DNA from 2 places in the Streptomyces sp. NPDC048604 genome. Region 2 is predicted to be linked to the other one. Evidence: riboswitches for the same ligand, from Rfam matches in the RefSeq annotation. Region 2 holds a riboswitch; the other holds the start of a gene.
The links. A riboswitch is a leader RNA that binds a small molecule or an ion and turns the genes downstream of it on or off. The one in region 2 is predicted to bind cyclic di-AMP.
Positions count from the first base shown of each region.

Region 1 (3,870 bases), on a different contig from region 2:
CCGCAGCTGCGCGGCCTGCGCCGGCGCCGAGGGCTGACCCTGGAGGCCGCCGCCCAGCGGGCCGGTCTCTCACCGGCCCATCTGTCCCGGCTGGAGACGGGCCGCCGTCAGCCCTCGTTGCCGATGCTGCTGGCGCTGGCCCGTATCTACGGTACGACGGTCTCCGCTCTGCTGGGCGAGGTTCCCCCGGAACACGACCCCATCGTCCGGGCCGGCCGGTCCGAGCCGGTCGAGGCGGACGGCTGGGTGTACCACCAGGCGGGCGGCGCGGGCCGGGCGCTCCAGGCGCTGCGGGTGCACGTCCCGCACGCCACCCGGGCGGACATCGTCCGGGTCCACCCCGGCGAGGAGTGGATCCACGTCCTGCACGGCAGGGTGCGGCTGGCCCTCGGCGACGCCGTGCACGTCCTCGATCCGGGGGACAGCGCGCACTTCGACTCGCTCACCCCGCACCGCATCGGCGCCGCCACGCCCGACGGCGCGGACGTGCTCTTCGTCCACACGCTGCTGCAGAGCCCGGCCGCCGAGCTGTGCCTCGGCGACCCGGGCCCGCACCGGCGCTGAACTCCCAGGAGGTTACCGACATGTCCGACAAGTCCGTTGCCATCACCGGTCAGGAGCGCGGGGGCGGCAAGTTCCCCAAGGGCCTGGTGCTGCGTCTCTTCGCCTACCTGGTCGCCGGCCATCTCTTCGCCGGCTTCCTCTACCTGCTCTTCCTGGTCGGCGGCGCGAACCAGTAGCCGCCGCCCCCGTACGGCGACCGTGCCCCGCTACGCCTGCGTGAGCAGCCGGGCGCGCAGCAGCTCGCGGGTCTCCGCGGAGAGCGCCAGGCCCTTGGTGAGGTAGCCCTCGACCGAGCCGTACGTCTCCTCCATCTGCTCGAACGCGGCCCGCAGGTAGTCGACGCGGGCGTCGAACAGCGGGCTCAGCAGCTCCATGACCTCGGGCGACATCCCGTCCGGGGCGGCGGAGCTGCGGTGCACCTTGTAGCGGCGGTGCGGCTCGTTGGACTTCACGTAGTCGGCCTCGATGGCCTCGCGCTCGACGCCGACCGCGAGCAGCGACACCGCGATCGACAGCCCGGCGCGGTCCTTGCCCGCCGCGCAGTGCATCAGCGCCGGCACGCTGTCCTCGGCCAGGGCATGCACGATCCGGCTGTGCTCGGGCGTCCGCTGCACAATCATCTTCCGGTACGAATCGGACATACGGGCGGCCGCCTGGCCGTTCCCGAGCATCTCCCGCAGCGTGGCGAGATCGCCCGAGCGCACCAGCTTCCAGAACTCCTTGCCGTCCGCCGGGTCGTTCAGGGGTATGTGCACGTTCCGCGTGCCGGGCAGCTCGACATCCAGGCCCTCGAACGCCCGGTCCGCCTCGTTGCGGAAGTCGAAGATCGTGTGCAGGCCGAGCGTCGACAGGAACGCCGCGTCCTCCGTGGTGGCGTGGGCCAGGTGCCCGCTGCGGAACAGCCGCCCCGGGGCGACGGCCCGGCCGTCCGCGGTCGGCAGACCGGCCACGTCGCGGAAGTTGCGAACGCCCGTCAGCTCGGGCTCGGTCGGCGGGGCCTGAGGCGTCTGCTGCGTCACGGGTGCTCCTGGTGCTCGATGGCGGAAAGAGATCGGTTCCTCGGGCAATCATCCAGGGTCGGTCCCCCCGGGCGCACCCCGCCGGGGGGTAATGCGCTTTCTGTCCGAATTGGGGGCTTCGGTATAACGCGCCCTGATTGCAGTGGAGATGGGCTTCGGGGCGTGAGCAGCGTCATAACCGTGACCGTCCGTGCCTGATCATTTTTCCCAAATGCCGTGTCCGGAAAGGAACGCGAAGATCCGTCATCCACGGAGGGTGACCGGAATTCCAAGGGGAAATTCCCGGCGAAGAATGCGAACGGGAATTCGTGGCTTGTTCCTCGCGACTCGGCTCGTCTAGCGTCACGCTCACTCCGGTCGGACCCGCCGAATCCTGCCACCGTCCGGATTTCCGCACTCACCCACGTACGGCAGGAGCGGGGGACCCAGGTAACACGCCGTTCCTCAGCACAGGACGGCTCGGGGTGAAGTCGCGCACCGCGCGGCCGGACAACTCCAGTCCGAACCCGACAGCTCACCTCGCAGGCGACGGAGAGGAATTCGCCATGCCCTCGAAGGGTAAGCATCGCCGTCCCAAGGTCAATCCGCTGACCCGCGGCTTCGTCGCCGCCGGCGCGGGCGGCGCCGTCGTCGCTCTGCCGCTGTTCGGCGCCACCGGCGCCCACGCCGCCGAGCAGGCCGCCCCCGCGGCCACCGAGCGCGTGGCCACCGTGGCCGCCGCTCAGCCCGCCGCCGCCCCGCAGGCCGCCGTCGCCAAGGCGAAGGCCAAGGCGAAGATCTACTCCGTCGTGCGCGGCGACTACCTGTCCAAGATCGCCGAGGAGCACGACCTCGCCGGCGGCTGGAAGAAGCTCTACTCCGACAACCGCCAGGTCGTCGGCGACAACCCGTCGCTGATCTTCCCGGGCATGAAGCTCACCCTCGGTGCCAAGTCCACGGCCAAGTCCACGGCCAAGGCCCCCGCGGCCAAGCCCGCCGCCAAGGCCGCGCCGAAGGCCGCGCCGAAGGCTGCTCCGAAGGCCAAGGCCGCCGACGAGACCCGCGCCTCCCGCAGCGCCGAGCGCACCGCCGCCCCGGCCGCCGCCTCCGGCTGGGTCGCCCCGGTCGACGGCGGCGTCTCCACCCCGTACCGCGCCTCCGGCGCGATGTGGTCCTCCGGCTACCACACCGGCGTCGACTTCATGGCCTCCTCCGGCACCAACGTCCGCGCCGTCGGCGCCGGCACCGTGGTCTCCGCCGGCTGGGGCGGCGCGTACGGCAACGAGGTCGTCATCCAGCACGCCGACGGCAGCTACTCGCAGTACGCCCACCTCTCCTCGCTCGCCGTCTCGGCCGGCGAGAGCGTGCGCGGCGGCCAGCAGATCGGTCTGTCCGGCTCGACCGGCAACTCCAGCGGCCCGCACCTGCACTTCGAGATCCGCACCGGACCGAGCTACGGCTCGGACGTCGACCCGCTGGCCTACCTGCGCAGCCACGGCGTCTCGATCTGACGGGAGCCATCCGGCGAGCGCCAACTGACGGGCGCCCGCCCAAGCGGCCCGAGGAGGCCCGGCACGTGTCCCACGTGCCGGGCCTCCGGCGTATTCCGGGTTGGGAAGATCTTGACCGGTGGCGTATCTCACCCTGCGTCAACCCCTCCTTACGGTCGCGTAGGTCACAACCGGGACGGAAGGATGCACTCTCGTGGCAGACGATTCGAGATCCAGAGACAGTGACGCATTCGGGTCGTACGCGGCGATCGGCGACAGCTTCACCGAGGGGGTCGGCGACCCCGCCCCGGACGGCGCGTACATCGGCTGGGCGGACCGGTTCGCGGTCCTGCTCGCCGATCAGCTGCCCGAGCCCGACGCGTTCCGGTACGCGAACCTCGCGGTGCGCGGCAGGCTCCTCGACCAGATCGTGGAGGAGCAGGTCCCGCGCGCCAAGGAGCTCGCGCCCGACCTGGTGACCTTCTGCGCGGGCGGCAACGACATCATCCGGCCCGGCAGCGACCCCGACGACGTCGCGGAGCGCTTCGAGCGCGCGGTCGCCGACCTCGCCTCCTCCGTCGGCACGGTCATGGTGACCACCGGCTTCGACACCCGCGGCGTCCCGGTGCTCAAGCACCTGCGCGGCAAGATCGCGACGTACACCGCGCACGTCCGCTCCGTCGCGGACCGCTACGGCTGCCCGGTCCTCGACCTGTGGTCGCTCAAGTCCGTGCAGGACCGGCGGGCTTGGGACGGGGACCGGCTCCACCTGTCGCCCGAGGGACACACCCGCGTCGCGCTGCGCGCCGCCCAGGTCC
Region 1 is NZ_JBICVX010000013.1:10,159-14,028, reverse strand. It holds gene ACGFMM_RS25325 (helix-turn-helix domain-containing protein) at 1-564, shown strand, start outside; gene ACGFMM_RS25320 (DUF6126 family protein) at 585-740, shown strand; gene ACGFMM_RS25315 (tyrosine-protein phosphatase) at 771-1,583, opposite strand; cyclic di-AMP (ydaO/yuaA leader) riboswitch at 1,938-2,124, shown strand; gene ACGFMM_RS25310 (peptidoglycan DD-metalloendopeptidase family protein) at 2,129-3,073, shown strand; gene ACGFMM_RS25305 (SGNH/GDSL hydrolase family protein) at 3,267-3,870, shown strand, end outside.
Region 1: linked by a shared signal. The riboswitch ahead of ACGFMM_RS25310 (peptidoglycan DD-metalloendopeptidase family protein) and the one ahead of ACGFMM_RS01130 (transglycosylase SLT domain-containing protein) in region 2 are both predicted to bind cyclic di-AMP.

Region 2 (3,870 bases):
GGCGGCACGAACTCCTGCGCACCTGGCCCGAGGCGTACGTCGACTGGGACAAGGGCTGGAACGGCGTCGTCCCGCTGCGCCCGCTCTCCGCGCCGGACGCGCCGAGGGTCAAGGCGTACCGCCGCCGGGCCCGCGAGGGCGCGCTGCCGCCCGTGCTGCTCTGGTGGCTGTCCGCCCTCGACGGCTGGGCGATCCTCGACGGCCACGACCGGGCCGTGGCGGCGCTGGCGGAGGACATGGAGCCCGAGTCGGTGGTGCTGACGCGCGGCGAGGACGACGAGACGCGCGACGTCGTGCGGACGGCGACGACCGTCCACTACGAGAAGCGGCTGGCGGCGCTCCCGCCGGACGCGGGGTCGTTCCGCGAGGCGCTGGCCCGGTCGCACGGCGGCGCGATGATCGCCGTCGAGTACAGCGAGGCGCCCACGCCGGCCTGGCCGATTCCCGGCGGAGCGGCGGAGTGGGACGCCCTGATGCTTGAATTCCGCCATGAACACGACCGCTCTTAGCCGTTCCGGTTCCGCCGACCGCGCCACGGACGTCGACGTCCTGCGCGTCTTCTGCGCCGGCGACGGCCGGTACGGCAACGCCCTCGGCGTCGTACGCGACGGGCGCGACCACCCCGACGAGGCGTCCCGGCAGGCGCTGGCCAAGGAACTCGGCTTCAGCGAGACGGTGTTCGTCGACGACCCCGAGCGCGGGATCGTCGACATCTACACCCCCGGCCTGCGGCTGCCGTTCGCGGGGTACCCCCTGGTCGGCGCGGCCTGGCTGCTCGACCTGGAGGTCGTCCGGCCGCCGGCCGGCGAGGTGTGGGTGCGCGGGGACGGCGAGTTCACCTGGATCGAGGCCCGGGCGGAGTGGGCCCCGCCGCGCACCCTGCGGCGGTACGCCTCGGCCGGGGAGGTCGACGCACTGGAGATCCCCGAGCCGGGTGAGTGGATCTACGCCTGGGCGTGGGAGGACGAGGCCGCGGGCCGGGTGCGCGCCCGTGGCTTCCCCGGGCGCGGCGACGGCATCGACGAGGACGAGGCCACCGGCGCGGCCGCCCTGCTGCTCACCGCACAGTTGGGCCGGGCGCTGAACATCACCCAGGGCCGGGGCTCGCAGCTTCTGACGGCCCCCGGCCCTGACGGAGTGATCGAGCTGGGCGGCCGGGTGCGCCTGGAACGCACCCTGACCGTCTGATCGCTCCCGGTGTGCCCCGGTACGTACCCCTAGTACGCTCCGAAGACGTTGTCGATGGAGCCGTACCGGTCGGCGGCGTAGTTGCAGGCCGCGGTGATGTTGGCGACCGGGTCGTAGGGGTCCATGGAGGTGCCCGGCACGTGGTACGCCTGGAACGTCGGGTCGATCACCTGGAGCAGGCCCTTGGACGGGGTGCCCTTGGCGGCGTTGGAGTCCCAGTTGTTGATGGCCAGGGGGTTGCCGGAGGACTCGCGCATGATGTTGCGGTGGATGCCGTCGTACGAGCCCGGGATGCCGTGCTTGGCCATGACGTCCAGGGCTTCGTTGATCCAGCCGTCGAGGGTGTTCGTGTAGGACTTGGGCGCGGCGTCGCGGGCGACGGTCTTCGCGGGGGCGGCGGCCTTCGCGGGGGCGGCCTTGGCCGGGGCGGCGCGCTTGGCGGAGCGGTCGGCGCGCTCGCCGGAGGCGGACGCCTTCGGCTTGGCGGGGGCGGCGACGGCCTTCTTTCCGAGGGAAAGACGCAGACCCGGGTGAATGAGTGACGGATTGTCACCCACGGCGACCCGGTTGTTCCGGTAGAGGCTCTTCCAGCCGCCGGAAATTCGCTGCTCCTCGGCGATCACCGAAAGGGAATCGCCGCGGACGACGGTGTAGGTCTTCGGCGCGGCTTTCGGTGCGGCCTGCGGAACGGCGGCCGCGATCTTCCCGACGGCGGCGGGGGCCGCGGGGGCCTGCTGGGGGGTGGCGGCCTGGGCGCCGGTCGGGATCAGCGGCAGCGCGAGCGCGGCGCCGCCGGTGCCGGCCATGGCGATGCCACGGCGCAGGGGACGTCGCTTGGGGCGGCGGTGCTTACCGGATGCGGGCATGGTGGTTCCTCTCCGGCGCCTTCGGGGTGAGCTGTCGGGTTCGGGCTGGAGCTGCCCGGCCGCACACGGCGGCTTCACCCCAAGCCGCCGCGGATTCCGCGCCGGCGCATTCGTGGGTCCCCCGCTCCTGCCGACGGGTGCGTGCTCGGTGTTTTTACGGACGGTGGCAGGATTCGGCGATCCGTCCGGGTCGACGCGAACGTAGGCGAGAAATGCGCCGGGAAACAAGACGCGAATTCCCTGATCAATTGATTTCGATCATTTACGGCGGGGCGGAAGAGGCCCTAACTGCCTTGCGGTGCACGGCGTCGAGGGCGGCACGGTCGCCTGGTGCTCCGTGGTCGCGTGACGGACATCACGGGGGAGGGGATCGGAATACCCGAAAAGGAAAGCCGAATTCCCAAAAGACGGGACAAAGGATATTAACTACGCAATAGCCGTGTTGTGCTGGTATGACCGAATCGAGACGGCTGTGACGGCGTACTCAGGCCCCGGATGAGTATCCGAGCCCTGACGGGACGTCGGGCGGGCGCGGCACGGTGTCCGCATGGGAATCAGCGCGCGCGAACTCGCCGCCAACACTCCGGCGACACGGGACCGGTACGTCGATCTGCTGCGGGTCGCCTCGCTCGGCGTCGTGGTGCTCGGGCACTGGCTGATGGCCGCCGTCACGGCGGACGGCGCGGTCGGCAACCTGCTGGCGGTCGTACCGGAACTCCAGATCGTGACCTGGGTGTTCCAGGTGATGCCGGTGTTCTTCTTCGTCGGCGGCTTCTCGCACGCGATCGCGCACCGCTCCCGCCCCCAGTACGCGGCGTTCCTCCGGGCCCGGCTGCAGCGGCTGCTGCGGCCCACGATGGTGTTCATCGGCGTGTGGGGCGCCCTCGCCCTGGTCGTCCAACTCCTCGGCGGGGACCGGGGCCTGACGGGGGTGGCGCTGCGCCTCGTCGCCCAGCCGCTGTGGTTCATCGGCATCTACCTGGCGATGGTCGCCTTCACCCCGCCGCTCCTGAAGCTCCACGAGCGGTACGGCTGGGGCGCGTTCGCCGCGCTGGTGGCCGCGGCGGCCGCGGTGGACGTGCTGCGGTTCGCGGCGGACGTGCCGTACGTGGAGTTCCTGAACTTCGCGTTCGTCTGGCTGGCGGTGCATCAGCTCGGGTTCCTGCGGGCCGACGGGATGATCCGGCTGCCCGGCGCCCTCGCGGTCGCCGGCCTCGCCGGCGCGGGGCTGCTCGTGGCCTTCGGCCCGTACCCGCTGTCGATGGTCGGGATGCCCGGCGAGAAGGTCTCCAACATGGCCCCGCCGACGCTGGCCCTGCTCTGCCACGGCCTGTGGCTGGTCGGCGCGGTCGAACTGCTCCGGGGCCCCGGAGCCCGGTTCGCGGCGCGGGCGGGCGTCTGGCGCAAGGTCGTGGCGGCGAACGGGATCGCGATGACGGCGTTCCTGTGGCACCTGTCGGCGATGCTCGGCGTGTACGGGGCGCTGCTGGCCCTCGGCGCGCGGCTTCCGGCCCCGGCGACGGCCGGATGGTGGGTACAGGCGCCCCTGCGGATCGCGGCCGCGGCGCTGCTCACGGCCGGCCTGGTCGCCGCCTTCCGCCGCTTCGAGCGGCCCGCCACGGCCGCGCCGGCCACGGGCGAGGGCGGCCCGGTGGCGGCCCTGGGCATCACGCTGGCACTGCTGGGCGTCCTGGGCCTGTCGATGGTCGGCTTCGGCGGCCTGCTCGAGGGCCGTACGGCCCTGCTGATAGCCGTGCATGTGAGCGCGCCGGCGGCGGTGGGGATGGCGCTTGCGGGCTGGCTCCTCGTGGAGCGG
Region 2 is NZ_JBICVX010000001.1:267,845-271,714, reverse strand. It holds gene ACGFMM_RS01140 (hypothetical protein) at 153-509, shown strand; gene ACGFMM_RS01135 (PhzF family phenazine biosynthesis protein) at 490-1,188, shown strand; gene ACGFMM_RS01130 (transglycosylase SLT domain-containing protein) at 1,218-2,054, opposite strand; cyclic di-AMP (ydaO/yuaA leader) riboswitch at 2,058-2,243, opposite strand; gene ACGFMM_RS01125 (acyltransferase) at 2,602-3,870, shown strand, end outside.